3 regions of the Massilia sp. CFBP9012 genome follow, and region 3 is predicted to be linked to each of the others. Evidence: predicted binding sites of a transcription regulator. Region 3 holds the regulator's gene; each other region holds the start of a gene.

What was found. The regulator FNR, encoded in region 3, switches genes on or off when oxygen is low (the NO sensors DNR and NnrR bind a similar motif). The targets are predictions, from matches to a motif close to TTGATNNNNATCAA.
Region 1: oxc (oxalyl-CoA decarboxylase) is a predicted target of FNR. The motif match lies at 3,602-3,615, and genes of this name have one in related genera.
Region 2: SOM61_RS06285 (CehA/McbA family metallohydrolase) is a predicted target of FNR. The motif match lies at 6,403-6,416, and genes of this name have one in related genera.

What each region holds. Positions count from the first base shown of each region.
Region 1 is NZ_JAXCWM010000008.1:304,579-314,126, reverse strand. It holds gene SOM61_RS15700 (LysR family transcriptional regulator) at 1-451, opposite strand, end outside; gene SOM61_RS15695 (HAD family hydrolase) at 580-897, shown strand; gene SOM61_RS15690 (fumarylacetoacetate hydrolase family protein) at 1,008-1,775, shown strand; gene SOM61_RS15685 (2-dehydropantoate 2-reductase) at 1,796-2,815, shown strand; gene SOM61_RS15680 (Crp/Fnr family transcriptional regulator) at 2,950-3,558, opposite strand; gene oxc (oxalyl-CoA decarboxylase) at 3,702-5,408, shown strand; gene frc (formyl-CoA transferase) at 5,507-6,757, shown strand; gene SOM61_RS15665 (PAS domain-containing protein) at 6,842-7,270, shown strand; gene SOM61_RS15660 (formate dehydrogenase subunit delta) at 7,815-8,069, opposite strand; gene fdhD (formate dehydrogenase accessory sulfurtransferase FdhD) at 8,066-8,923, opposite strand; gene fdhF (formate dehydrogenase subunit alpha) at 8,920-9,548, opposite strand, start outside.
Region 2 is NZ_JAXCWM010000003.1:306,438-315,985, forward strand. It holds gene SOM61_RS06260 (GH36-type glycosyl hydrolase domain-containing protein) at 1-1,502, shown strand, start outside; gene SOM61_RS06265 (LacI family DNA-binding transcriptional regulator) at 1,507-2,490, opposite strand; gene SOM61_RS06270 (GH92 family glycosyl hydrolase) at 2,507-4,846, opposite strand; gene SOM61_RS06275 (RidA family protein) at 4,979-5,389, opposite strand; gene SOM61_RS06280 (LysR family transcriptional regulator) at 5,452-6,354, opposite strand; gene SOM61_RS06285 (CehA/McbA family metallohydrolase) at 6,493-8,103, shown strand; gene SOM61_RS06290 (TMEM165/GDT1 family protein) at 8,100-8,675, opposite strand; gene SOM61_RS06295 (M1 family metallopeptidase) at 8,860-9,548, shown strand, end outside.
Region 3 is NZ_JAXCWM010000001.1:531,616-541,163, forward strand. It holds gene SOM61_RS02135 (DUF3305 domain-containing protein) at 1-45, opposite strand, end outside; gene SOM61_RS02140 (hypothetical protein) at 56-595, opposite strand; gene SOM61_RS02145 (hypothetical protein) at 592-1,032, opposite strand; gene SOM61_RS02150 (formate dehydrogenase subunit gamma) at 1,042-2,121, opposite strand; gene SOM61_RS02155 (hypothetical protein) at 2,131-2,349, opposite strand; gene fdh3B (formate dehydrogenase FDH3 subunit beta) at 2,346-3,029, opposite strand; gene SOM61_RS02165 (formate dehydrogenase subunit alpha) at 3,049-5,868, opposite strand; gene SOM61_RS02170 (formate dehydrogenase) at 5,887-6,120, opposite strand; gene SOM61_RS02175 (TorD/DmsD family molecular chaperone) at 6,107-6,793, opposite strand; gene fnr (fumarate/nitrate reduction transcriptional regulator Fnr) at 7,026-7,787, shown strand; gene SOM61_RS02185 (AraC family transcriptional regulator) at 7,792-8,550, shown strand; gene SOM61_RS02190 (DMT family transporter) at 8,611-9,543, shown strand; gene pdxR (MocR-like pyridoxine biosynthesis transcription factor PdxR) at 9,540-9,548, opposite strand, start outside.

The DNA.
Region 1 (9,548 bases), on a different contig from region 3:
GCCGCACCATCACGGCCAGGTCGGTGCGGTTCGCCGCCAGCTTGTCCAGCAGCTCTTCGCGGTTGTGCACCGTCAGGTTCAGCTGCACGCCCGGATGCTGGCGCGCGAAGGCGACCATCAGCTGCGGAAAGAAATAGTCGCCGGCACTGATCACCGCCACGTTCAGCTTGCCGCCGGCGATTCCTTTGAGTTGCGCCATCGCATCTTCCGCTTCATCGAACTGCTGGATGATGGCGCGGCAGAAGTGCAGCAACTCGTCGCCCGCCTGGGTGAGATAAATCTTCTTTCCCAGCTGTTCGAACAAGGGCATGCCGACGTGGCCCTCGAGCGTGCGGACCTGGGTCGACACGGCCGGCTGGGTCAGGTGCAGCTCCTCGGCGGCGCGCGAAAAGCTGAGGCGGCGCGCGACCGTCTCGAACACCTTCAGCTGACGCAGTGTCGCGTTCTTCATCGGTTCTCCCACCCATGTATACGCAGTCGTTAATGATTATCCCTAAAAACTTTCACTATTGCTCATCATTTTGTTGGACTACGATGGTTTTGAGACAGCTCGACCGCAACCACCACCTGGAGAGTGCCATGACGACGACCTGCAGCAACAATGTTGATGCCGAGTGCAACGCCTATAACGCGGCGTTTCATGAACTGGGATTGAGCTGGGTCTGGGATACCGGACTGTACGCGAACGCGGTCGGCAGCGCCGATGACCGCACGGGCCTGCGCAACTACCTGGCGCGGCATCAGCCGCACCTCCTGATCGCGCACGACGCCGATTTCCTGGTCGAGGCGATCCTGGCCGCCAAGGAACGCTGCCACGCGCAGCTGAGCGGCGCCGGCTGCAATCCGGCGGCCTACATCGACTGGTCCGCGCTCCAGCAGCGCCAGATCGGCGCCTAGATCCGAGCGGCCCTGTTGAGATTTTCGAATCTTAACCGTGGTCAAGGATATACGGAAATCGATCTTCCACAATCAGAGCATCCACCGACCCGACGTTCGAGAGACCTCACATGATCCGACACTGGATACGCTTTCAACACCTCGACACCGTACGTTTTGGCACGCTCGAGGGCGACAAGATCCGGATCTTCAAGGGCGATATGTTCGACAGCCCGCGACGGACCGACATGGCGGTGAACCTGAACGAGGTCGAGGTGCTCACACCGAGCGTGCCCGGCAAGGTCCTGGCGATGTGGAACAACTTTCACGCGCTGGGCCAGAAGCTGGGACTGGCGCCGCCAGCCGAGCCGCTCTACCTGATGAAGCCATCGACCTCCTACCTGGCGCCGGGCGGTACGATCCGCAAGCCGCTGTGCGAGGGCAAGGTGGCGTTCGAGGGCGAGCTGGCGATCGTGATCGGCCGCCGCTGCACTGCCGTGCCGGTCGAGGAGGCGGCCGACTACGTGTTCGGCTACACCTGCGCCAACGACGTCACCGTGGGCGAGATCATCGGGCGCGATCCGACCTTTCCCCAGTGGGTGCGCGCCAAGGGCTTCGACACCTTTTGCCCGTTCGGCCCCGTGATTGCCACCGGACTCAACCCGGCAATGCTGGTCGTGCGCACGACCCTGAACGGCGAGGTGCGCCAGGACTACCCGATCAACGACATGGTGTTTTCGGTGGCCGAGCTGGTCAGCCGAATCTCCCAGGACATGACACTGGAGCCGGGCGACCTCCTGCTGTGCGGGACGTCGGTCGGCGTCGGCTCGATGCGGCCGGGCAGCACGATCGAGGTAGAGATCGACGGCATCGGAAAGCTCATCAATCGGTTCGAGTAAACGACGACAAGGGGTGGGTCATGAAGATCGCAGTAATTGGAGCGGGGGCAATTGGCGGCCTCGTTGGCGCCAGGTTGGCGCTGGCGGGCGAGGAGGTGACATTCATCGTGCGGGGCGCCAATCTGGCGGCGATTCGCACGAACGGCATCAAGCTCATCGAGATTGACGGGGAGGAGAAGATCGCCTCGCAAGTGCGCGCGACGGACGACTATGACGCGGCCGGCGAGCAGGACCTGGTGATCCTGGCCATCAAGGCGCACCAGGTCGATGGCGTATCGGCCCAGGTCGGCAAGCTGTTCGGTCCGCGCACCGTGGTGGTGACGATGCAGAACGGCATACCGTTCTGGTATTTCCACCGCCATGGCGGCGAGTTCGACGGGCGCACCGTGCACAGCGTCGACGCTGGCGGCGAACTGGCGCGCCGGATTCCACCGGAGCGGGTGCTCGGCTGCGTGGTCTATCCGGCCGCCGAACTGATGGCGCCGGGCGTCATCCGGCACATCGAAGGCGCGCGCTTCCCACTGGGAGAACTGGACGGCACGACAAGCGAGCGGGTGGGTGCGGTATCGGCCTGCTTCCAGAACGCCGGCTTCAAGTCGCCGGTCCTCGACAACATCCGCGCCGAGATCTGGCTCAAGTTGTGGGGCAACGTCAGCTTCAATCCGATCAGCGCGCTGGCGCATTCGACCCTGGTCGACATCTGCGAATACCCGCTCACCCGCGAGCTGGCGGCGGAGATGATGCGCGAGGCCGAAGCCGTGGCCACCAAATTAGGGATCACCTTCCGCGTGACCCTGGACCGGCGCATCGAGGGCGCCGCGCAGATCGGCAAGCACAAGACCTCGATGCTGCAGGACGTGGAGGCGGGCCGGGGGCCGGAAATCGATGCCCTGGTCGGATCGGTGATCGAACTGGCGCGCATGACCGGCACCCCTACGCCGCATATCGATTCGGCGTATGCGCTGGTGAAGCTGCTGGAGCAGACCATGACCGAGGAGGGGGGCGGGGTCAAGTTGCAGAGGGCGGTGACGACAGTCTAGTTGCACTATCCACGTCGCCCCCGCGCAGGCGGGGGCCTAAGTTTGCACGCGTTTCGCTAACGCTGAACTTAGGCCCCCGCCTTCGCGGGGGCGACGGCCTTTGTGCCAACAAGATCAACGACTTCGCCTGATCTTCAGATCTTCCCCCGATTCTTCAGGCGGCTCAACGTCTCCGGCGACAGGTTCAGATATGCCGCCAATTCCTTTTTCGGCAGCCGTTCGAACAGGTCGGGGTGCTTGCGCATGAAGCGGTGGACCCGGCCTGGCGCATCGAGCAGGTGCAGCGTGATGGTGTGCGCCATGATGGCGCTCATCAGGTTCATGACCTCGTACTCGAAGGACTGCTTCACCGTGCTGTGGCTTGCTAGGAAATCGACCCATTGCGGCAGCGGCATGCGCGCCACCCGTACCTTGGTGACGCAGGCGATGCTGAACGGCGTCGGCATCTTGAGGCACCAGGCGGCGTAGCTGGTTTCGATGTCCCGTTCCGCCGAGAAGCGCAGGATCATCTCCTTGGCTTCCTGGTTGGAGACCTGGCGCTTGAGGATGCCGTCCAGGATGAAGTACTGCGACATCTCGTGCACGCCCTGGTTCATGAGCAGGTCGCCCTTCTGGTGGTTCTCGATCGTCAGATACGGCTCGAGCGCCGCCATCTCGCTGTCGCGCAGTTCCTTAAGCACGATGTTCTGCTTTAACTGCAGACGAATGATGTTCCGTTCCGAGTGATTTGCAATAGTCGTCATGAACGCAGCCGTTTAGCGAGATTCTCGCATCATGCGGCCAAAATTGACCATGGTCAATGAGACAAATCAGGCGCGCTGGCTATGATGGTTTGCGGGCGATACACACCGCGTTCTGCCCGGATCGACAATAACTGGAGACAGCAATGACTAACCACGTATCGGTAGACGTGACCGACGGCTTCCACCTGGTAATCGATGCCCTGAAACACAACGACATCGATACGATCTTCGGCCTGGTCGGCATTCCGATTACCGACCTGGCGCGCCTGGCGCAGGCCGAAGGGATGCGTTTCATCGGCTTCCGTCATGAACAGAACGCCGGCAATGCCGCGGCAATCGCCGGGTACATGACGCAAAAGCCGGGTATCTGCCTGACCGTCTCGGCGCCGGGCTTCCTCAACGGCCTGACGGCGCTGGCCAACGCGACCACCAACTGCTTCCCGATGATCCTGATCTCGGGCTCGAGCGAACGCGAGATCGTCGACCTGCAGCAGGGCGATTACGAAGAAATGGACCAGCTGAACGCGGCCAAGCCTTACGCCAAGGCATCCTACCGCATCAACAAGGCCGAGGACATCGGCGTCGGCGTGGCGCGGGCGATCCGCGCCGCCGTCTCGGGCCGCCCCGGCGGCGTCTATCTCGACCTGCCGGCCCAGCTGCTGGCGCAGACGATCGAGGCCGGCCACGCCAAGCGTTCCCTGATCAAGGTGGTCGACCCGGTGCCGCGCCAGCTGCCGGCCCCGGACTCGGTGCAGCGCGCGCTGGCCCTGCTCAAGGGCGCGAAGAAGCCGCTGATCCTGCTCGGCAAGGGCGCCGCCTACGCGCAGGCCGACGACGACATCCGCGCGCTGGTCGAGCGCACCGGCATTCCCTACCTGCCGATGTCGATGGCCAAGGGCCTGCTGCCTGACACTCACGCCCAATCGGCTTCGGCGGCCCGCTCCTACGTGCTGGCCGAGGCCGACGTGGTGGTGCTGATCGGCGCGCGCCTCAACTGGCTGCTGGCCCACGGCAAGGGCAAGACCTGGGGCAAGCCCAAGCAGTTCGTCCAGATCGACATCTCGCCGACCGAGATCGACAGCAATGTGGCGATCGCCGCGCCGCTGATCGGCGACATCGGCTCGTGCGTGGCGGCCCTGCTCGACGGGCTGGACGGCGCCGGCATCGCCAAGCCCGACGCGGAATGGCTGGGCCCGATCGCCGAGCGCAAGGAGCAGAACACGGCCAAGATGGCGGCGCTGCTCAACCGCGACGTGGCGCCGATGAACTTCCACACCGCCCTGCGCGCCATCCGCGACGTGCTCAAGCAGCACCCGGACATCAACCTGGTGAACGAGGGCGCCAACACGCTCGATTACGCGCGCAGCATCATTGACCAGTATCAGCCGCGCAAGCGTTTCGACTCCGGCACCTGGGGCATCATGGGCATCGGCATGGGCTATGCGATCGGCGCGGCCGTCGTCAGCGGCAAGCCGGTGGTCGCGATCGAAGGCGACAGCGCCTTCGGTTTCAGCGGCATGGAGCTCGAGACCATCTGCCGCTACGAGCTGCCGGTGACGACCATCATCTTCAATAACAACGGCGTGTACCGTGGCACCGACGTTAACCCGACCGGCGGCAAGGACGTCGCCCCGACCGTGTTCGTCAAGAACGCGCGCTACGACAAGATGATCGAGGCCTTCGGCGGCATCGGCTACCACGTGACCAGCCCGGAAGAACTGACCCGCGCGCTAAGCGAGGCAATCGCCGCCGGCAAGCCGGCCCTGATCAATGCCGTGATCGACGAGACCGCCGGCACCGAGAGCGGCCGCCTGACCAATCTGAATCCGCAAAGCAACGCGAAAAAGTGACCGATCAGTAGTACAGCGAAGCGACACGTACGACCGCCGGCGCCCACAAGGCCGCCGGTGGTGCCCGCACTATCGACTGAATAAAGGAGACTGACATCATGAGCAAACCACTCGAAGGCATCAAGATCATCGACTTCACCCACGTCCAGGCCGGCCCCGCCTGCACCCAGCTGCTGGCCTGGTTCGGCGCTGACGTGATCAAGGTCGAGCGTCCCGGCGCGGGCGACGTCACGCGCTCGCAGCTGCGCGACATCCCCGGCGTCGACGCCCTGTATTTCACCATGCTCAACAGCAACAAGCGTTCGCTGACGCTCGACACCAAGAAGCCCGAAGGAAAGGAAATCCTGACCAAGCTGATCAAGGAGTCGGACGTGCTGGTCGAGAACTTCGGTCCGGGTGCGCTGGACCGCATGGGCTTTACCTGGGAGCACATCAAGGAACTGAACCCGGGCATGATCGTGGCATCGGTCAAGGGCTTCAGCGACGGCCACCACTACGAAGACCTGAAAGTCTATGAGAACGTGGCGCAGTGCGCCGGCGGCGCGGCCTCGACCACCGGTTTCGACGACGGCCCACCGACCGTCAGCGCCGCTGCCCTGGGCGACAGCAATACCGGCATGCACCTGGCGATCGGCATCCTGACCGCCCTGCGTGCGCGCGACACCACGGGCAAGGGCCAGAAGGTGGCGGTATCGATGCAGGACAGCGTGCTCAATCTGTGCCGCGTGAAGCTGCGCGACCAGCAGCGCCTGGACCGGGTCGGCTACCTGGAAGAGTATCCGCAGTACCCGCATGGCACGTTCTCCGACGTCGTCCCGCGCGGCGGCAATGCCGGCGGCGGTGGCCAGCCAGGCTGGGTGCTCAAGTGCAAGGGCTGGGAAACCGACCCCAATGCCTACATCTACTTCACCATCCAGGGCCATGCCTGGGCGCCGATCTGCAAGGCGCTCGGCAAGGAAGAGTGGATCGACGACCCGGCCTACATGACCGCCGGCGCGCGCCAGGACAAGATCTTCGCCATCTTCGGGACGATCGAGGACTGGCTGAAGGACAAGACCAAGTTCGAGGCGGTCGACATCCTGCGCAAGTTCGATATTCCTTGCTCGCCAGTGCTGTCGATGAAGGAAATCGCCGCCGATCCCTCGCTGCGCGCCAGCGGCACGATCGCCGAGGTCGAGCACAAGGAGCGCGGCACCTATCTCACCGTGGGCAGCCCCATCAAGTTCTCGGACATGAAGGTCGACATCAAGGGCTCGCCGCTGCTGGGCGAACACACCGACGAGGTGCTGGAAGGCCTCGGCTATAGCCAGAAGGACATCGCGGCGCTGCACGAGAAGCAGGTGGTGTGATCGCGGGCCTGGCTGGATAAACGAAGTTCGGTGCGCGTCGGCGGTTTGCGACGCGCACCTGTTTTTTATGGGGGAGGTAACACCATGCAAGCCGACATCGATTTTCAACAACTGCTGCAGGCGCTGGGCGACGGCGTCGTCGTTTGCGACGCGAAAGGCGACATCACGTTCTGGAACGCCGCGGCCACGCGCATCTTCGGCTTTACCGAGAGCGAGGCCATTGGACAGTCGCTGGACCTGATCATCCCCGAGCGTCAACGCCAGCGGCACTGGGACGGCTATCACAAGACGATGGACACGGGCGAGACGCGCTACGGCAGCGACATCCTGCGCGTGCCGGCGCTGCACAAGGAAGGCAAGCCCTTGTCGATCGCCTTCACGGTGGCGCTGCTGCACGGGCCTGGTGGGGAGGTGTCGGCAATCGTCGCCCTGGTGCGCGACGAGACCGAACGCTGGGGGGAAGAACGCAAGCTGCGCGCAAGGCTGACGCAGCTCGAGACGGCGCAGGCGTGATCCTGTTCATCCAGTCTCGCAGCACGCTAGTCCCGTAACATAAGAACGTCATTCCCGCGTCCCCAGCACGTCATTCCCGCGCAGGCGCACTGGTGTCCGGAATATTTATACGCAAAGTATGCATCGTCATCCCCGCGGAGGCGGGGATCCAAGTGAAATCACAGAATGTTCATGCTCTTGCGTGACCCGAACGTTCATCGGTGGTCGATTTTTAGGCCACTGGCCATGCACACTTAGGTTCCCGCCAAGGCGCCCGGCGAGGGCGGGAACGACGTGATTTTTCCTATACAGCGGCCTTTTTCAAGCGCCCAAAATTATTCCGGACACCAGTGCGCGCAGGCGGGAATCCAAGTCTTAAGCGTTGCCACTACGGTTTAACGCAGTGGCTGCGCAACGTACCTGGATTCCCGCCTGCGCGGGAATGACGTGCTCAGGTCGCGGGACTGGCGTGTTCTGACAGCGGGACTGGCGTGTTCTGGCAGCGGGACTGGCGTGTTCAGGCTTGCGGGACTGGCGTGTTCAGGCTTGCGGAATGACCTGGTGATTAACCCGCATCACCACCCGGCGGCGGAGGCGGCATATGGTCGCGCCGGTGCTCCAGCAATGCCTCGATCACCATCGGCTTGAGTCCTTCGCCCTCGGTTTCGTCGAGATGCGAAAACAGCCGGCTGCGCATGCGCGGCGCCCAGAAGCGCTGCAGATGGTTGGCGATCTCGGTGCGGCCTTCCTGGGGATCCGGGTAGGACTCGAAGAAGGTGCCGATCTGGTTGGCCATCGTGACCAGGTTGTCGATGTTCATGCGGACTCCATTGCGATGTTGGCGCCGTGGGCATAGGCGACGAAGTCGTCGCCACGCGCGAAGGCAACCAGCGTCAGGCCGCAACCGAGTGCGGTACGGACGGCGAGGGCGGTAGGGGCCGAGATGGCGACCATGGCAGCGATGCCGACGGTGGCGGCTTTCTGCACCATCTCGACGCTGGCGCGGCTGGTGAGCAGGCAAAAACCGTCGGCCGGGTCGGCCCCGGCCAGATGCAGGCCGCCGATCAGCTTGTCGAGCGCGTTGTGGCGGCCGACATCCTCGAATGCAGCGCGCGGCCTGCCGTCGCGGCCGCACCATATGGCCGCATGGGTGGCGCCGGTAATGCGATTGAGCGGCTGCTGGGCCCGGGCCTCGGCCAGGGCGCGCCGGATCGCCGGGCCGGACAGCGCCCGCGTCGGCGCCAGCCAGGGCAGGGGCCGCACCACCTGGGCCAGGCTGTCGACGCCGCACAGGCCGCAGCCGGTACGGCCCGCCAGGCTGCGCCGCCGCTCCTTGAGACGCATGAAGGCGCCGGCGGCGAGGTCGATGTGGGCGGTGATGCCGTTTGCAGCGTGTTCGATCTCCACGCCATAGAATTCGGCAGGCGAGGCGACGATGCCTTCGCTCAGCGAAAAGCCGAGCGCAAACTCCTCCAGGTCGGCGGGCGTCGCCAGCATCACCGCGTGCGAGACGCCGTTGTACTCGAGCGCAACCGGCACTTCCTCGGCCAGTTCGTCCTGTGTGCTGCGCAATTGACCGCCGTGCGTGCGCGTCACGGTCATGCAGGCGCTCGGAAAGTGCTGGACGGGCCCTTGCACCTTGGCGTGCGCATCCATGTCGAGCGCGGCCATCATGCGACCGGCTCCGCCAGGCCCAGCTGCATCTGGTTGAAGCGGGCATATTCCAGCTGCCAGTCCGACTGCTGCTGGACCGGCATCACCTGCACCGCCGTCACCTTGTATTCGGGGCAGTTGGTGGCCCAGTCGGAGTTCTCGGTCGTGATGACGTTGGCGCCCGATTCCGGGAAGTGGAAGGTGGTGTACACCACGCCTGGCTGCATGCGCTCGGTGATCATCGCCCGCAGCACGGTCTCGCCCGCGCGGCTGTGGATGCCGACCCACTGGCCCTCCTCGATGCCGCGCTCCTGGGCATCGTGCGGGTGGATCTCGAGCCGGTCTTCGGCATGCCAGCGCACGTTCTCGGTGCGGCGCGTCTGCGCGCCGACGTTGTACTGCGACAGGATGCGGCCGGTGGTCAGGATCAGCGGATACTTGCGCGTCACCTTCTCGTCGGTGGCGACGTACTGGGTGATGATGAAGCGGCCCTTGCCGCGCACGAAGCCGTCGACGTGCATGGTCGGCGTGCCTTCCGGCGCCTCGTCGTTGCATGGCCACTGGATGCTGCCCAGTTCATCGAGGCGGCGGTAGCTCACGCCGCTGAAGGTCGGCGTCAGGCGCGCGATCTCGTCCATGATCTCGG
Region 2 (9,548 bases), on a different contig from region 3:
CGCTGGGAGGTGCCGCTCTGTCGGACGCCGCCGGCGCGGGCTTCGACCCGTGCGCGGCGCTGCAGGTCGGCGTCACCCTGGAACCGGGGGCCGAGTGCGAACTGGTCTTCGTGTTGGGCGTGGCCGGCCCCGGCAGCCTGGACGCCAGCGCGGTCGTGCAGCGTCATGGCACGGCGCAAGCCGCCGCGGCCGCATGGCAGCGCCTGCGCGACTGGTGGGAGCACACGCTCGGCGCCGTCGCCGTGCACACGCCCGATCCCGGGTTCGACCTGCGCCTGAATGGCTGGCTGCCCTGTCAGGCGATCGGCGCGATGATGGGCGAGCGCGATCCGGCGCTGCGCCTGCAGTCGGCCCTGGCCTTTGCCCACGCCCGCCCCGAACTGCTGCGCGAGGCCTTGCTGCGCGCCGCGCCTGCGTTCACGACGGGTGCCCATGTCGAGGATTTCCTGTGGCTGCCTTACGCGTTGACGCACTATCTGACGGTGACGGAAGACCATGCGCTGCTGGCCGTACCCCTGTCGGAGCGTGACGATCTGTATCAGCACTGCGTGCACGGCCTGCGCGGTTGCCTGCGTTTCGGGCCGCGCGGCCTGCCGCCGGCAGCGGGGCGCCTGCACGAGGAGGGCGTGGCCGGCCGCGTCGAGAGCGTGCGCCTGGGCTTCTTCATGGCGACCGTGCTGCAGCGCTTTGCCGAGGTGGCAGACCGGCGCGGCGACTTCGGCTTCGCCACCACCTGCCGCGGCGCGGCGCTGGCGCTGCGCGCGCAGTGCGAAGAACACGGTTGGGATGGCGACTGGTACCGCTGGACCTGGCTGGACAGCAGCACTGCCCTCGGCTCCATCGCCAATGCCGCCTGCCGCGTCGAGCTGTCGACCCAGTGCTGGGCGCTGGAGGCCGGCGCAGGGCAGGCGCCGCAGGCGCTGCGCGCGGCGGTGCAACGCTTGCGCAGCGATGGCGCCGTGCCGCGCTGCGATCCGCCGGTGGATGGCGAATGGAGCGAGCGGGTAAGCGCGAGCCCCGGCCAGGAGCACCGCGCCACCGCCTGGGCCGCGGCCGGATTCGCACGGCTGGGCGATGCCGGCCGCGCATGGCAGCTGGCGCGCATGCTCGACCCGCAGGCGCATGGCGACGGGCCTCCCTACCTGATGAGCGGCGGCCTGCGCACGATCGCGCCGCATGCCGGCCGCGCCATCGGCGGCTTTGCTACTCCGGCGGCGGCGTGGACCTGCTTGTTGATGGTCGAAGCGCTGCTGGGCCTGGAACGCCATGGCGATGCGCTGCATATGAGACCGCGCCTGGCGCCGGGCTGGGATGGTTTCAGCCTGCGCTACCGTCATCGCGGCGCGTTCTACGAGATCACGGTGCGCGCCACGGAGGGCGCCGAAGAAATGCTGCTGGACGGCCAACCCTGCCCCGATTGGACCATCGCGCTGCGCGACGACCGGCGTGACCACAAGATAGAAATGCGGGTTGCGCGCACCCCTGGCGCCCCCGAGGTATAGGAGCTCAGTCGTCGTTGCTGCTCTCGCGCACCACCAGCTGGACCGCGAGCGTCTGCTCCAGGCTGGCGCTGTCCGCCTTCTCCAGCAGCGAGTCGATGCCCATCCGTCCCAGCAAGTCCTTGTCGATCTGGACGCTGGTCAGCGGCGGGATCGCGCTGGAGGCGGCGCTGATGTCGTCGAAGCCGACGATCGCGATGTCGTGCGGGATCTTCAGGCCGCGCTCCAGGCAGTGGCGCATGGCGGCCAGCGCCGTGCTGTCGTTGTAGCAGAACAGCGCATCCGGCCGCGGCTGGCGCGCCAGCAGGGCGTCGACCGCCTGGCGCACGTTATCGAGGCTGTTGCCGATGCTGGGCAGCTGGACCTCGAGGTCGGGATCGCCCAGCATGCGCGCCTCGAACAAGGCCTTGCGAAAGCCGCGGTAGCGCTCCAGGATGCTGTGGTGGGCCAGCGGGCCGGTGAGCATGGCGATGCGGCGCCGGCCCTGCCGGATCAGGTGGCGCGTGGCCAGATAGCCGCCCAGGGCGTGGTCGGGATTGACCGAGCGGTAGCCGGGCAGGCGCATGTCGAGCAGCACCATTGGTTTGCCGGTGTCGCGCAGCGCCGCCACCAGTTCCGGTTCGAAGAAGCCGGCGCACAGCAGGGCGTCGGGCTGGTGCAGGCGCACCAGGTCGAGCACCGGCTCGGCCGGGCCCACCACCACGAACGAGAGCGCGATGCCGCGCTTGCGGCAGGCGTCCTCGGCGCCGTGCAGCACCGGCAGGTAGAAGGGGCTGGCCGACTGCGTGTTGTGCTGGCGGTGCAACAAGAAGGCGATGCGGCGCACGTCGCCATCGCGCAGCTTGGCGAAGTCGTAGCCCATCTCGCGCGCCACGGCGCAGATGCGTTCGCGCGTCTTGTCGGTCAGGCCATCCTGGTTCTTCAGCGCGCGCGAGACCGTGCCGATCGAGTAGCCCGTGGCGTGGGCGATGTCGCGGATCGTGACGGCCATGGCGCGCTTTCCTTCGTCAATACTGGGTTTGCGTGTAGGGGCGGGCGTTCTGCTCCTTGCCCCAGTCCTTGTTCGGCGTGGCCTGCATGGTGAACACCAGTTCGCCGCCGGCCATGATGTCCTCGTGGCGGATGAAGGTGCGGTTCAGGGGCTTGCCGTTCAGGGTCACGCGGCCGACGTAGCCGTTGTCGCTCGAGAGGTTGTCGGCGCGCACCGTGAAGCGCTTCCCGTTCGGCAGGTTCAGGGTCGCCTTGTCCAGGAAGGGGCGGCCGATCACGTACTCGTTGCTGGCCGGGGCCACCGGATAGAAGCCGAGCGCGGTGAAGGCGAACCAGGCCGACATCTGGCCCAGGTCGTCGTTGCCCGACAGGCCGTCCGGCTTGTCGCTGTACTGGGTGGCCATGATGTTGGCCAGGCGTTCCTGGGTGCGCCATGGCGCGCCGGCGTAGTTGTACAGGTAGGCCACGTGGTGCGAGGGTTCGTTGCCGTGGGCGTAGTGGCCGATCAGGCCCGAGATGTCTTCCATGTGGGCGTACACGGTCTCGTCGACCTTGGCGTCGAAGACCTGGTCGATCTTCTCCACCAGCTTGGTGTCGCCGCCCAGGAAGGAGATCAGGCCGGCGTTATCGTGCGGCATATACCAGGAATACTGCCAGGCGCTGCCCTCGGTGTAATCGCTGCCGAAGTTCGACTGCTCCGGATTGAACGGGGTGCGGAATTCGCCGGTGGACTTGCGGGCGCGAATAAAACCGGTCTCCTTGTCGAACACGTTGCGGTAGTTCTGGGCGCGCTTGTAATAGCGGGCCGCGATGTCCTTCTTGCCCATCTTCTCGGCCATGCGCGCGATGGTCCAGTCGTCGAAGGCGTATTCGACGGTCTTGGATGCCGCTTCCTTCTCGAGGTCGATCGGCACGTAGCCCAGCTTCATATAGTGTTCCAGGCCGCCGTAGGGACCGTATTCGGCGCTGGCCGTCATCGCGGCCAGGGCCTTGTCGGCGTCGAAGCCGCGGATGCCCTTCATGTAGGCGTCGGCGATCACCGGCACCGCGTGGTAGCCGATCATGCACCAGGTTTCCAGGCCGTGGAACTGCCATACCGGCAGGATGCCGTAGGGGCTGTGCTGCTGCGAGGCGATCAGCGAGTTCACGAAGTCGGCATTGCGCTGCTCGGGCGCGACGATGGTGAGCAGCGGGTGCAGCGCGCGGTAGGTGTCCCACAGCGAGAAGGTCGAGTGGAAGCGGAAGTTCTTCGCCTTGTGCACCTGGTTGTCCGGGCCGCGGTAGCTGCCGTCGATGTCCATGAACAGCGACGGCGCAAGCATGGTGTGGTACAGGGCGGTGTAGAACTTGGTGCGCATCGGGCCTTCGGCCTCGACCTTCACCGCGCCCAGCGCGTCGTTCCAGGCCTTGCCGGCGCGCTCGCGCTCCTGGTCGAAGTCCCAGCCCGGCATCTCGGCCAGGTTGGCGATCGCATTGTCTTCGCTCACCGCCGACAGGGCGACCTTGACCAGCAGCGTGCCGTCCTGCGGCACGCCGAAGTTGAAGTCGGCCATCAGCTGCTTGCCTTCGACGAGCGCCTTGTCCCCAGGCGTTTTACCCGGCGGGGCGAAGCCGCGGTAGGGGATCGCCTCTTCGCGGTTCAGGAGCTGGCGGGTGTCGATCGGGCGCGAGAACTGGATCGCGAAGTGCACCTGGCGGCCGGGCGCCCAGCCGCGCGTCTCGCGCATGCCGGTGATGGTGGTGCTGTTGCGAACGCGCAGGCGCGCCCACAGGTTCTTCTCGTCGTAGTTGTAGATGCTGGTGCGTAGGTCGAGCAGCACCTTGGCCGGCTCGCCGGCCTTGAATTTATAACGGTGCAGGCCCACCCGCTCGCTGGCGGTCAGCTCGACGTCGACTTCATGGTCCTTCAGGCGCACGGCATAGTAGCCCGGTTCGGCCTTTTCCTGGTCGTGCGAGAAGCGCGAACGGTAGCCCGAGAACGGACGCTCCGGATAGCCCGGCTCCAGCTTGGTCTCGCCGCTGTAGGGCATCAGCAGCACGTCGCCCAGGTCGGAGTGGCCGCTGCCCGAGAAGTGGGTGTGCGAGAAGCCGAGGATCGAGCTGTCGGTGTAGTTGTAGCCCGAGGCCCAGGGATAGCTCTGCCTGAAGTGGCGATGCTGGGTGTCGGGGCTAAGCTGCACCATGCCGAAGGGGCGGCTGGCGCCGGGGAAGGTGTGGCCATCGCCGCCGGTGCCGATGAAGACGTCCACGGCTTCGGCCGGGCTGCCCGGCGGGGCGGCCAGGGCGGGAGTTGCACTAAACAGGAATGCCGCACTGGCGGCGATCGAGAGTTGTCCGAAAGTGAGTCTGGCCGTCATGAGGTCTCCACGCGTGGCGGCAGCGATGGGCGCCGCCTGTTTTTTTGCACTATACCCAAATGCAACTTATATGTGGAGACTGGTTTCCGGGCAATCCTTACCGTCTTTCAGCCCATCTGTTTAGCCGGTTTACTAAACATTTTGCGCGCGACGCTTGGCCACCGCCTCGATTTCGACCAGGGTGTCGGGCGACGCCAGCGAGGCCACGCCGATGCCGGTCAGGGCCGGGCGCGGCAGGCCGAGGTGCTGCACCAGGATCGGCGCCACGGTCTCGAGGTGCTCGCCGATCTCGCCGCGCACGTAGACGCGCAGCTGCAGGATCTGCTCGACCGAGGACCCGGCCGCCTCCAGCACCGCGATCAGGTTGCGCGCCGCGCCTTCGGTCTGCTCGGCCAGGGTGGTGTGCCTGACCTTGTACTCGCGGTCCCAGTCGACCTGGCCCGACACGAACACCAGGCTGGTGTCATGGTCGATGGTTGCGTGGGACAGGCCATGCGGGGCGCCGTCGTACAGTGCAGGCGGATTGATGCGTTCGATGCTCATGCGGGGACCTTTGCCGTTGATGGGAAGGGCGTCAGCTTAGGCAAGCAGACGGGCCGTGGCAATCAAGCCTCGCTTGTAGCCGATACAAGGCGGGCCTTGACCCGCTCGAGCAGCCAGGCAATGAAGGGATCGTTCTGCACATTCGAATGGTGGGCGGCCACCACCTGGTAGCCCGGCGGGTACTTCAGCAGCGCGATCTCGAATACGCCCTCGCAGGGCAGCAGGCGCGATGGCATGAAGGCGACGAGATTCGATCCCTTCAGGTATTCCAGCGCCATGAAGAAGGACGGCGCCGACGCCACCACCCGCCGCTGCAATCCCTGGCGCGCGAACCAGCCGTCGGCCGATCCCGTGAAACTGGCCATGCCCGGGTTGGTGACGATGAAGTCGTGCTCCACCAACTGCTCGAGCGGCATGGCGCCGCCGCCGGCCAGTGCGCGGTTGCCGGTGACGCAGCGGTACTGCTCGATGAACAGCGGCTGCGTGACGAGGCCGGGCGCGACATAACCGTCCACCGTGAAAATCAGGTCGATGTCGCCCTGGTGCAGCTTGCGGGTGAGGGCGCTGACCTCGATGTCGACCACCGCCACCTTCACCTTCGGCGCCTCGCGCCGCAGCACGCGCACCAGGTCGGCCACGATCAACTTCTGGGTGTAGTCGGTGCCCGAGATGATCAGCGTGCGTTCGGCGTGTTCGGGGCGGACCTCGAAGGGCAGGGGAATCCCGTTCAACTGGGCCAGCACCTGGCCGATGTGCGGCGCGATCAGTTTCGCATAGGGCGTCGGCGCCATGCCCTGGCCGGTGCGCACGAACAGCGGGTCGCCCAGGATGGTGCGGATCTTCTTCAGCTGCAGGCTGACTGCCTGCTGCGAGACGTCCAGGTGCTCGGCCGCCGCCGAGATGGTGTCGAAGCGGTTCAAGGCGTCGAGCGTGCGCAGGTGGGTGATTTCGAGCTTGTCGATCATGAGGCAGTCAACATAAACGGCTATTCCGCGCGGTGCAAGTTGTCATGATTGAAATTCATCAAATTAAATGGACGAAATGACAATTTTCTCGGGAGACTGGTCAATATGAATGAGGCATGAAATTGCAAAAATTGCATCATGAAAACCTCATTCCTGCCCCCACTTCTGGCCCTGTCGCTGTGCTGCAGCCTGGCGCAAGCCGCCCCCGCAGAACACCAGGAATTCGAAGCCACCCTGCTCGCGCCGTTTCAGGCCGGCGCGGCCCAGGGGCGGACCTTCACCCTGCACTTCGCCTATCCCGGCCTGGCGCGCGCGGACACCGTCGACTGGCGGGTGGAACTGATGCGCCCCGACGGCCGCGTCGCCCTGCGCTGGCGCGGCGCGGCGCCGTTCACGGGCGATGAAATGACGGTCGCCGTGCCCTGGTCCGGCCGCCTGGGATTGTCTCCGGCGCCGAGCGGCATCTACCGGGTCCGGCTGCGCGCGACCGTGCGCGGCGACGGACATGAAGAAATAGAACAGGACTGGGAGATCGCGGTCGGCGCGCCGCTGCTGCCTGCCATGCCGGCCTTCTCGCCGCTGCCGCGCGCCTTCGAGCCGGCGGCCGTCGCCGCGCCCGGCGCGCTGCCCTACACGGTCTATCTGGGCAACCTGCACAGCCAGACCAACCACAGCGACGGCGGCGCCGACATCGCCGAATGCAAGGGCTCGCAATCGCCCCTGAAGGCGCCGCACGGCCCGGATGATGCCTTCGCCTATGCGCGCGGCCGCGGCCTCGACATCCTGGTCGCCTCGGAACACAACCACATGTACGACGGCTCCGAAGGCAGCGCGCCGGACGCCGACCCCGCCGCCGCCAGGGCCCTGTACCGCGCCGGCCTGGAAAGCGCCGCCGGCTTCTCCAAAAAACACCCGGATTTCCTCGCGGTGTACGGCCTGGAATGGGGCGTCATCAACAACGGCGGCCATATCAACATCTTCAACAGCGACGAGCTGCTGGGCTGGGAGACCAATGCGAAGGGCGAGCTGATGGCCGACACGCGCACGCCGCGCGGCGACTACGCGGCCCTGTACACGCTGATGCGCGAGCGTGGCTGGGTAGGGCAGTTCAACCATCCGGCGCACTCGGGCCAGTTCCAGGTCGATGGCGTGCCGCTGGCCTACACCGAGGACGGCGGCGAGGCGATGGCCTTGTGCGAGGTGATGAACAGCACCGCGTTCTCGACCAACGTCAGCGAGACCGAGACCCGCCGCAGCAATTTCGAAGGCGCCTGCAACCGTTTGCTGGAAGCGGGCTATCGCCTGGCCTTCAGCACCAACCAGGACAACCACTGCGCCAACTGGGGGGCATCCTTCACCAACCGCACCGGCGTGCTGCTGCCGTCGAACACGGTCCTGAGCCGTGCCAGCTTCGTCGAGGCGCTCAAGGCGCGCCGCGTGTTCGCAACGATGGACAAGGATTCGCAACTGGTCCTGACCGCGAACGGCCGCCTGATGGGCGAGCGCTTCACCAATCGCGGGCCGCTCGCGCTGGTGGCGAACTTTGCGAATTCGACAGGCAAAAAGGCAGCTTCGGTCGCGATCATGGAAGGCGTCCCTGGCCGCAAGGGCACGGTCACGCAGATGTCGGACCAGGCCGAAACCACCTTCACCCCGATCCCGGGGGCGCACTTCTATTATGCGAAAGTGACCCAGGACGATGGCAACGTGCTGTGGTCGGCGCCGGTGTGGATCACGCAGGAAGACTAAAACCCCAGGCCTTCGCCCATCCCCAGCAGGGTCGCGATGCCGAGCACCGCGAAGATCAGCGCGGCGATGCCGTGCACGAGCTTGAGCGGCACGCGGTTCGCGATGCGTTCGCCGAAGTACACGGCCGGCACGTTGGCCAGCATCATGCCGAAGGTAGTGCCAGCGACGATGGCGGCCATCGATTCATAGCGTGCGGCCAGCGCCACGGTGGCGACCTGCGTCTTGTCGCCCATCTCGGCCACGAAGAAGGCGATCAGGGTGGTCAGGAACACGCCGTACTTCGCCAGCTGCGCTTCTTCGGCGTCGATCTCGTCCGGCGTCAATACCCATGCGGCCATCCCGAGGAAGGACAGGCCCAGCACCCAGCGCATCGTGCCGGCGCCCAGCAGCTGGCTGACCAGCGCGCCGACGGCGGCGGCAAAGGCGTGGTTGGCCACCGTCGCGACGAAGATGCCGAGCACGATCGGCAGTGGGCGGCGAAAGCGCGCGGCGAGCAGGAAGGCCAGCAACTGGGTCTTGTCGCCGATCTCGGCGAGGCCCACGATGCCGGTCGAGACGAGAAAGGCGTCCATCAGTCGGGTGATTACACAGCAGGAGGAAGGCCGCGATCATAGCAGAGCCTGCCCCGTTTTCGCCCGTCCGCACGCGTATTTATCGGGCGCGATGCCGACGCCGGCCCGCTTCCGCCGCCCAGGCGTGCATGCTATCCTGCACCCGCCCCCGGCCTGCCGGGCACACCTTCCCCTGCGAGAGACCATGAACCAAAGCACCCTGCTGCGCGCGAGTACCGCCGCCTTCCTGAGCGCCTGGAGCGCCTACGCCTTCGCCCTCGATCCCCTCAGCTACGCCAAATACGACCAGGTCAAGACCACGGCGCTGCACCTGGACCTGAAGGCCGACTTCGCGAAGAAAAGCCTGGACGGCTATGCCGAACTGACCCTGGACTGGCTGGACAAGAAGGCGACCACGCTCGACCTGGACACGCGCGAGCTGACGATCTCGAAGATCGAGGCGCAGGATGCGAAAGGCGCATGGCGCAAGGCCGACTACTCGCTCGGCAAGTTCGACGAAGAGAAGGGCCAGCCGCTGCACGTCAAGCTGCCGGGCCAGCAGAAGAAAGTGCGCATCCACTACCGCACCGCGCCGACCGCCACCGCGCTGCAATGGCTGCAGCCGGTGCAGACGATGTCGGGCAAGTACCCGTTCATGTTCAGCCAGTCGCAGGCCATCAATGCCCGCTCCTGGGTGCCGATCCAGGATACGCCGGCAGTGCGCTTCACCTATAGCGCGCGCATCGAGGCGCCGCAAGGCCTGCGCGTGGTGATGAGCGCCGATAACGACATGAAGGCCACCGGCAAGGGTGGCTGGAAGTTCAATATGCCGCAGCCGATTCCTTCCTACCTGCTGGCGATCGGCATCGGCGAGCTCGAAGCGGCCACGCTGGG
Region 3 (9,548 bases):
GCGCCGCTGCATGATGATGGCGACCGGCATGCTTCCCATTTTCATCGTCGTGCCTTCACTGTTTGGGGGCGTTCCTGGGCACGCCTTGCTTGTTAACCGTCGGCGAAGCCCCGGCCGGCTCGGCGCGGGTCGGCCCCTGCTTGACGTCCTCGCTCGGCCGCGCCGTACCGAGCTTCTCGCTCTTGACTGGCACAGTGGCCGCATGCAACGCACGCGCCCCGAGCGGAGCGGCCGCCGTGGCCGGCGCGGCGCCCGAGGTGCCCGGCGCGCCGCCGGCAGGGGCAGGCGCCGGCACGCCGGCGCTCGCCGGGGTCGGGTCGGATGCGGCGACACCCATCGGCCCGGTCACGGGCGGCGGCGGCTTGATGGTCCAGCCCTCCTGCGCGGCGCGCTGGCGCCATTGACCGCTGATCCGGTCCATCGACGCGTTCAGTGCTTCCTTTTCCTTGGCCGCCTTGGCGTCGGCCTCGGCCTTCTTCGCCGCCGCGGCCTGGGCCTGGGCCGCCGACGGCGGCGGCAGGGCCGCCCAGGATGCGCCGGCCAGGCTCAGGCCCAGCGCCAGCGCCGACAAGGCGCGCAATCGTTTGACCGTCATCGTGTTCCTCCTGACTGCCCCTGCGGCGCGGCATTACTGGCCGCCGGGGCTTCGGTAGTTCCCCGCGCCGGCGCGGCGGGACGATTCTCGCCCGACGGCAGATTGCCGCCCTCACGCCCGGCGCTCGACGGCTGGGTGACGCCGCTCGACGGTCCCTGGCCGGTTTCCAGGGTGGCGCCGGCGGTCTCGGCGCCGCTGGTATTGCCGCCCGAACCGCCGGCGATGCCCGGCGTGCCGCCGGCATAGGTGGCGTCGGTTTCCGGCCGCGCCGTGCGCGCCATGATCTGCCCGCTCGTCAGTCCACCGGACGAGACCTGTCCGGGGTACTTCGTCTGGATCACGCCGTTGGCGGCGGGAGACTGGCCGCGGTCGCAGGCGGCCAGCAGGATGGCCGCCAGAGCCATGCCGCCGATCGTCGGTGCAGTGTGTCGTTTCATCGCCATTCCTCAGTGCGCCGGACCTGGGCGCGGCTGGCCGCCCTGGCCAGGCACCATCTTGCCGTCCTTGTCCATCCCGGGCGGAACGCCCGTCTTCATCTGTTCGTACCACAGCTGGTGATGGGCCTTGGCCCAGTTCTCGTCCACCGTGCCGTAGCGCATCGCCTCGTAGGCGCCGGGTGTGCCCATGGTGCCGATGTAGGCGTGGCCCATCGCGGCGGCCATGTACAGTGCCGCCGCCCCCACGTGCAGCACGTTCGCCACCTGCATCACGTAGCGGGTCTGGCCGACGGCGAAGTCGAGCACCAGGCCGGTGACCGACATGATCAGGCCCAGCAGCGCCACGCCGCCCCAGAACCAGGTCTTTTCGCCGGCATTGAAGAAGCCGGCCGGGACGTGCTTGTGGCTGACGATGCCCCCGCCCTGCTTGACCCACTGCCAGTCGGCGCGGTTGTAGAAGTTACGCTTCAAAAAGGTGAAGAACATCAGGATCGAGCACAGGATGAACAGCGGCCCGACGAAGTTGTGCAGGTATTTCGAGATGATCGCCACCCAGGAAAACAGGTCGTGCCCCATCCACGGCAGCATGATCTTCTTGCCGTACATGATGATGATGCCGGTGATGCCCAGCGCGATGAAGCTGAAGGCCGTGGCCCAGTGCACCTGGCGTTCCCAGCGATTGAAGCGCTGCATCTTGCGGCCGGCCTCTGCCACCTGGTTGGCCGGGCCGATGGTCCGGTAGAAAACAAAGATCGCCAGCGGCACCGCCAGCAGGATGAAGCCGGCGATCGTCGCCAGCGGTCCGTTGCGCAGGTGGCGCCAGGTGTTGCCACCGCGCTGGACGATGACGTTGCCTTCCTTGCTGCCGTACTGGCCCAGGTAATGCCGGTCCATGTGCACCCGGCCCGAGGCGGCGCTGGTCATGCCGGGGTCGGGCACGACCGAGTCGGCCTCGATCTGCAGCATGGTCTGTTCTTCGGCAGAGGCCGGCGCGGCGCGCTCGTTCTTGACGCCGGCCCAGCTAGCGGAGAACACCAGGGCCGCCACCAGGAACAGCATGGCGCGCAGCACATTCAGATTTGCTCGCATGTCGCCTCCTCAGGGGTTGGCACGGTTGTATTCGTTCTGCTTGCCGTTGCGGTTCTCGACCGTGGCCCACCAGGCCAGGCGGTCGTTGTGGAAGCGGCGCTGGTAGTGGCGATCGTCCTTCTTGCCGGCGTACTCGCCTTTGATCCATGGCGGATGCTGGTCCACTTCGAGGCAGCCGGCCAGCAGCACCGCTGGCAGAATGAGCGCGCAGATCTTGATGAGCTTCATGTCGGGAACCTCCCGGAATGGTTCTGCGAGTCGCGCAAGTCCTGGTTGACGCGCGGCGAGTCGCCCTCGGCCTTGTACTCGCCGCCGCGCTTGGGTTTGCCGTAGGCGATCTTCCAGCCCCACAGCTGCGGGCCGTAGCCGCGCGTCTCGACCCGTTGGCGATAGATGTCGGCAATGATGTTGGCGTCGCCGCCCAGCAGCGCCTTGGTGCCGCACTGCTCGGCGCAGGCCGGCAGCTTGCCTTCGGCGATGCGGTTGCGGCCATATTTCTTGAACTCGGCTTCCGAGGTATCCGGTTCCGGGCCGCCGGCGCAGAAGGTGCACTTGTCCATCTTGCCGCGGTGGTTGAAGAGGCCCGTCTCGGGGAACTGCGGCGCGCCGAACGGACAGGCGTAGTAACAGTAGCCGCAGCCGATGCACTGGTCCTTGCTGTGCAGGACGATGCCGTCCTCGGTGTGGTAGATGCAGTTGGTCGGGCACACGGCCAGACATGGCGCGTCGGTGCAGTGCATGCATGCCACCGACACCGAGCGCTCGCCCGGGATGCCGTCGTTGATCGTCACCACGCGGCGCCGGTTGATGCCCCAGGCCAGTTCGTGTTCGTTCTTGCAGGCGGTCACGCAGCCGTTGCAGTCGATGCAGCGCTCCGTGTCGCAGATAAATTTCATTCTTGCTGGCATGTCGGTCTCCTCCGTCAGCTCAGGCGCGCACCACGCGGCACAGCGACACCTTGGTTTCCTGCATCATGGTCACGGCGTCATAGCCATAGGTCCAGCCAGTATTGATGGCCTCGCCGCGCACGATCGGCGCCCCATGTTCGGGATAGTGTTGTTCCAGGTCTTCGCCCATCCACCAGCCGCCGAAGTGGAATGGCGCCCACACCAGGCCCACCGGCACCCGCTCGGTGACCATCGCCATCATCTTCAGGCGCGCGCCGGTCGGGGTCTCGAGCCACACGTATTCGCCCAGCTTGGCGCCGATCTGGACCGCATCGCGCGGGTTGATCTCGACGAACATGTTTTGCTGCAGCTCGGCCAGCCAGGGATTGGACCGGGTCTCCTCGCCGCCGCCTTCGTATTCGACCAGGCGGCCAGAGGTCATGATCAGCGGGAAGTCCTTCGAATAGTCGACCGCCTGCACCGACTTGAACAGCGTAGGCAGGCGCCAGTGATTGGCCTTGTCGTCATAGGTCGGGTACTGGGCCACCAGGTCGCGCCGTGGCGTGGCCAGCGGTTCGCGGTGGACCGGCACCGGATCGGGGAAGTTCCACACGTTGCAGCGCGCCCGCGCATTACCGAACGGCGCGCAACCGTGGGCGATGACGACTCGGATGATCCCGCCCGACAGGTCGGTCTTCCAGTTCTTGCCCTCGGCCATGGCTTGCTCGGCCGGGGTCAGCTCGGCCCACCAGCCCAGTTTTTTCAGGAACACGTGGTCGAATTCTGGATAGCCGAAGTCGAGCTCGCTGTGCTTGTTGGTCGAGCCGTCGGCCGCCAGCAGGCTCGAGCCGTTGTGCTCGACGCCCCAGTTGGCGCGGAACGGCAATCCACCCTCGGCCACGCTCTTGCTCAAGTCGTACAGGATCGGCGTGCCCGGATGTTTCATCTCCGGCGTGCCCCAGCACGGCCACGGCAAGCCATAGTAATCGCCCTTGCACGGGCCGGAATCGGCGCGCAAGGTCGTCGGGTTGAACGTGTGCTTGTTTTCCATGTGCAGCTTGAGCCGCTCGGGCGAGCAGCCGGTGTAGCCGATGGTCCAGCACGAGCGGTTGATCTCGCGCAGGATGTCCTCGACCACCGGCTCGTTATGCACCACCTTGATGTTTTTCACCAGTTCGTCGGCAAAGCCCAGCTTGCGCGCGAACAGGTACATGATCTCGTGGTCGGTCTTGCATTCGAACAGCGGCTGGATCACCCGCTCGCGCCACTGGATCGAGCGGTTCGAGGCCGTGCACGAACCCTGGGTCTCGAACTGCGAGGCGGCCGGCAGCAGGTAGACGCCGTCGCTGCGGCCGTGCATCGACGCCGTCATGCTCGGGTAGGGGTCGATCACCACCATCATGTCGAGCTTTTGCATCGCCGCCTTCATGTCCGGCAGGCGGGTCTGGCTGTTCGGGGCGTGGCCCCAGTAGAGCACGGCGCGCAGATTGCTCGGCTGGTCGATGAACTGGTTTTCTTCATTGACCGCGTCGAACCAGCGCGACACCGTGATGCCGGGCTTTTCCATCAGCTCCTTGGAACCGAAGCGCGACTTGATCCAGTCGTAGTCGACACCCCAGACCGCGGCGAAGTGCTTCCAGGCCCCTTCGGCCAGGCCGTAGTAGCCGGGCAGCGAATCGCCGTTGGGGCCGACGTCGGTCGCGCCCTGCACATTGTCGTGGCCGCGGTAGATGTTGGCGCCGCCACCGGGAATGCCGATATTGCCCAGCGCCAGCTGCAGGATGGACAGCGCGCGCACATTGGCGGTGCCGACGTGGTGCTGGGTGATGCCCATGCACCAGACCACGGACGAGGGACGGTTGGTGGCCAGCATCTCGGCCGCCATGCGCACCGCCGATTCCGGCACGCCGGTCACGTCCGACACCTTATCGGGCGTCCATTTCATGACTTCGGCGCGCACGTCCTCCATGCCCCAGGTGCGCTCTTCGATGAACTTCTTGTCTTCCCAGCCGTTACTGAAGATATGCCACAGGATGCCCCACACCAGCGGAATGTCGGTGCCGGGCCGCACGCGCACATAGTGGTCGGCAAAGCGCGCCGTGCGGGTGAAGCGCGGATCGATGACGATCATCTTGGCGCCCAGCTCCTTGGCGTGCAGGAAGTGCAGCATCGAGATCGGGTGCGCCTCGGCCGGATTGGAGCCGATGAACAGCACCGCCTTGCTGTGGTGCAGATCGTTGAACGAGTTGGTCATCGCCCCGTAGCCGAAGGTCTGGGCCACGCCGGCCACGGTGGTCGAGTGACAGATGCGGGCCTGGTGGTCGCAGTTATTGGTGCCGAAGAACGATACCCATTTGCGCAACAGATAGGCCTGCTCGTTATTGTGCTTGGAGCTGCCGATCACCATCAGCGCATCGGGTCCGGCTTCCTTGCGCAGCTGCAGCAACTTGTCGCCGATCTCGTCGATCGCCTGGTCCCAGGAGATGCGCTGGTACTTTCCGTTCACCAGCTTCATCGGATATCGCAGGCGGTGCTCGCCGAAGGCGTGCTCGCGCACCGAGGCGCCCTTGGCGCAGTGGGCGCCCATATTGATCGGCGAATCGAAGGCGGCCTCTTGCCGCACCCAGACGCCGTTGGCGACGACCGCATCGACCGAGCAGCCGACCGAGCAGTGGCTGCAGACGGTGCGCTTGACCACGGTCGGCACCGGGGTATCCGGTACCGGGTCGGCCTGGGCCGCTTCGATCACGTTCAGCGGCAGGTGGCGCGCCAGGGCGCCGGCGCCGGCGGCAACGCCTGCCCCGACCAGGAAACGGCGCCGTTTCAACGCGCTGTCGCGCGTGGACTTGACCAGTGACATATCGATTCCTCTGCTTGCCTACCAGTAGGCGGCGGTCTCGTAATAGCGGCGGATGTGATCCGTCTCGTGGTAGCCGCGCTTGACCTTGGGGTCGGGCGCGGCCGGGGCGGCCTGTGGCGCCGCGGTCGCCGGGGCGGCAGCAGCGGCCACCACCAGCGCGCCCAGCGGGGCCGCCTTCAGGAACCCGCGCCGCGCCGGGTCGGGACGGTCCTGGCCGGGATCCTGCTGGACTCGTGGATCATGTTTGGTCATCGTTTTCCTCTCCTACTCCAAAACTTTCCGCCTCGATTGCCAGGAATGCCTGTGCGAAGTGGGCGACCAGGCGGTAATAGTTGGCGCCTTCGGCATTGGCGATGTCGTCCAGCGCGCGCATGCACCAGGAGCCGATGTGGGCCTCGAAGAAGCGGCGCTGCACGTCCAGCGGCTGGCGCCGGATGCCGGGCGAGCCGGCCACCAGCACGCGCATGGTCTCGCACAGCGCGCCGAGGTGGTCTTCGAACTCGCCCCGCCCCTGTATGCGCGCCAGGCCAAGCCGGGCCAGGTCTTCGCGCAGATGCGCCAGCGGCGTGTCGTTCATGTAGCCGGCCAGGTAGCGCGAGCCATACGGATCGACCGGCGGCGTGCCGACGCTGACGAACAGCGCGCTGAATTCATCGTGGACGAGACGGGGATCCATCACGCCGGACGCCACGGTCAGTTGGTCCCAGGCGCGTTCGAGCGCCGGATCGCCGCCCTCGGCCAGGATGGGATCGCTGGATGCGAGCGCATCGAGCAGCGCCGCGTCTGGCGCGGCCAGCAGCAGCCGGGAGAGCAAGGCATACAGATCCGCCCTGGCCTGGTCTTCGCCGCCTGGCGGCAGATCCGGTCGCACGATTGCGGTGGCAAATGCGCTGCGATCGGGCAAGGTCTGAGTAGTTGATGGCACTGGGGAACACTCCAGTTGTTCAATTTATATGGCAGTGTAGGCCTCGATTGATATTGAGTGCGCACAGTTGCCTAAAACGGCTAAATGAACCCTGCATGGGTGAGCACGGGCGCCGAACGACCGGAACGCAACGGAATTGTTTCTCAATTGCAAATAAATGGCATTTGTTTGTCGAGATTGACGCTTCAACACGTCTATAATCGCGGTGTACCGAACCAAGCGACCATCCCTCATGAGCCAGACCCTGTCCCGGCAAGCCGAGCCGACCATCAATATCCACGCCCTCAAATCCTGCGCCCAGTGCAGCATGCACCAGCTGTGCTTGCCGATGGGCCTCGAAGACGCCGACATCGACCGTCTGGACAAGATCATCGGCCGCCGTCGCCGCCTGGAGCGCGACGAGCGCCTGTACAGCGTGGGCGAATCGTTCCGCAACCTGTACGCGGTGCGCTTCGGCCACTTCAAGACCTACCAGGTGAACGCCGCCGGCGAAGCCCAGATCACCGGTTTCCAGATGGCCGGCGAGCTGCTGGGCATGGACGCGATCAGCGGCACCCACCATTGCGACGCAGTAGCCCTGGAAGATTCCGAGGTGTGCGAGATCCCGTTCGCGCGCCTGGAAGACCTGTTCGGCGAAGTGCCGACCCTGCTGCGCCACTTCCACCGCATCATGAGCCAGGAAATCACGCGCGAGCAGAACGTCATGCTCCTGCTCGGCAATATGCGCGCCGAGCAGCGCTTCGCCGTGTTCCTGGTCAACCTGTCGGCGCGCTACGCCACCCGCGGCTATGCGGCCAACCGCTTCCAGCTGCGCATGTCGCGCGAAGACATCGGCAACTACCTGGGCCTGACCATCGAAAGCATCAGCCGCCTGCTGTCGCGCTTTAAAAAGCAGGGCTGGCTCGAGGTCGACAAACGCGAAGTGACGCTGCTCGATCCGGTCAAGCTGAAGGCGCTGGCGGCCGGCACCGACGTGTGCAGCCCGATGGCCTGACATCATGACGCTGCTGCCTTCGTGCGACATGCACCTGCGCAGCTACGACCGCGTGCACTGGGGCGACCGCCACGACTTCGCCCAGCTGGTGCTGCCGTTGCACGGCGAAGTCGTGCTCGACATCGAAGAGCGGCGCGGCCGGCTCGATCCCCTGCATGGCGCGCTGGTAGCGCCCGGCGCCGGGCATGCGCAATCGAGCCCGGGCGCGAATGACTCCCTGATCGTCGACGTCGATGGCGGCGCCTTCGGCGACGGTCCCTGGCAGCGGCTGCTGGAGCGGCCCTTCGTCACGCTCGGCCCTGCCGCGCGCAAGCTGGTCGAGTTCATGGGACTGATGACGCGCGAGTCCGTTCCATCTCGCGCGCTGGTGCACGGTTGGGTGCCGCTGCTGCTCGACACCCTGAGCCTGGACGCGCCGCGCACCACCTCGCGCCTGACCGCCCTGCTGGCGCGCATCGAGACCGCGCCCGGCCTGGCCTGGAGCACCGAATCGATGGCGCGCGCCGCCAACCTGAGCGTGAGCCGCCTGCACGCGCTGTTTCGCGAAGAGCTGGACAGCACGCCGCATGCCTGGCTGCTGGGCTGCCGCCTGGATTGCGCACGCGGCATGTTGACGGACGGCGCGCGCAGCGTGGCCGACATCGCCATCGCCTGCGGTTTCTCGGACCAGGCCAGCCTGACGCGGGCGATGCGCCGCGTGTTCGACACCACGCCTGCCGCCTATCGGCGCGCAGCGCAGGAGAAACCGCCAAAACCGCAGTAGTCCCGGCCAAGACCAGGGGCAGGTCCAGGCCAGAGAATCTCCACTCAAAGGAGATTCATCATGTACAAAGCTACTGGCGCGGGCGGACTGTCCCGCTCCACCCTGCTCGGCATCGGCGCTGGGATCGCCGCCGGCGCACTCTGGGGCCTGGTCTTCCTGGCCCCGGAACTGGCGCCCGAATTCCTGCCGATCCAGCTCTCGGCCGGACGCTACCTGGCCTATGGCCTGGTCGCCGCCATCCTCATCTACCCTGCCTGGCGACGGCTGCGCCGCCACCTCGGCTGGCCGGCGTGGCGCGCCCTGATCGGGCTCAGCCTCACTGGCAACATCATCTACTACCTGTTCCTCGCCAATGCGGTGCAACTTGGCGGCGTGGCCATGGCCTCGATCGTGATCGGGCTGCTGCCGATCGCGGTCACCATGGTGGGTTCGCGCGACGGCGACGCGGTGCCGCTGCGCCGGCTGCTGCCTTCGATGCTGCTGAGCGGCGCCGGCCTGGCCTGCATCGGCTGGGAGTCGCTGTCGGCGTCCGGACCCGGTTCGCTGGCCGGCCTGGCCTGCGCCTTTGGCGCGCTGGTGTCGTGGACCATCTTCGCGGTACATAACAGCCGCTGGCTGGCGCGCATCGAGGGGATTTCGTCGCATGAATGGAATCTGCTGGTGGGCGTGGTGACGGGCGTCATGGCGCTGGCGCTGGCGGTGCCGGCCTTCGTGCTGGCGCCGGGCGAGCATACCCTGCCGGTCTGGCTGCGGTTCGGCGCACTGGTCAGCGCGGTCGCCATCCTGTGCTCGGTGGTCGGCAACGCCCTGTGGAACCACGCCAGCCGCGCACTGCCCCTGAGCCTGATGGGCCAGATGATCGTGTTCGAGACCATCTTCGCGGCCTTGTATGGCTTTTTGTGGGAAGCCCGCTGGCCAAGCGGGTTCGAGACGGCTGCCTTGGTGTTGCTGGTAGCGGGCGTGATTTCGTGCGCTTCGGCGCACCGGCGCTAGACTTC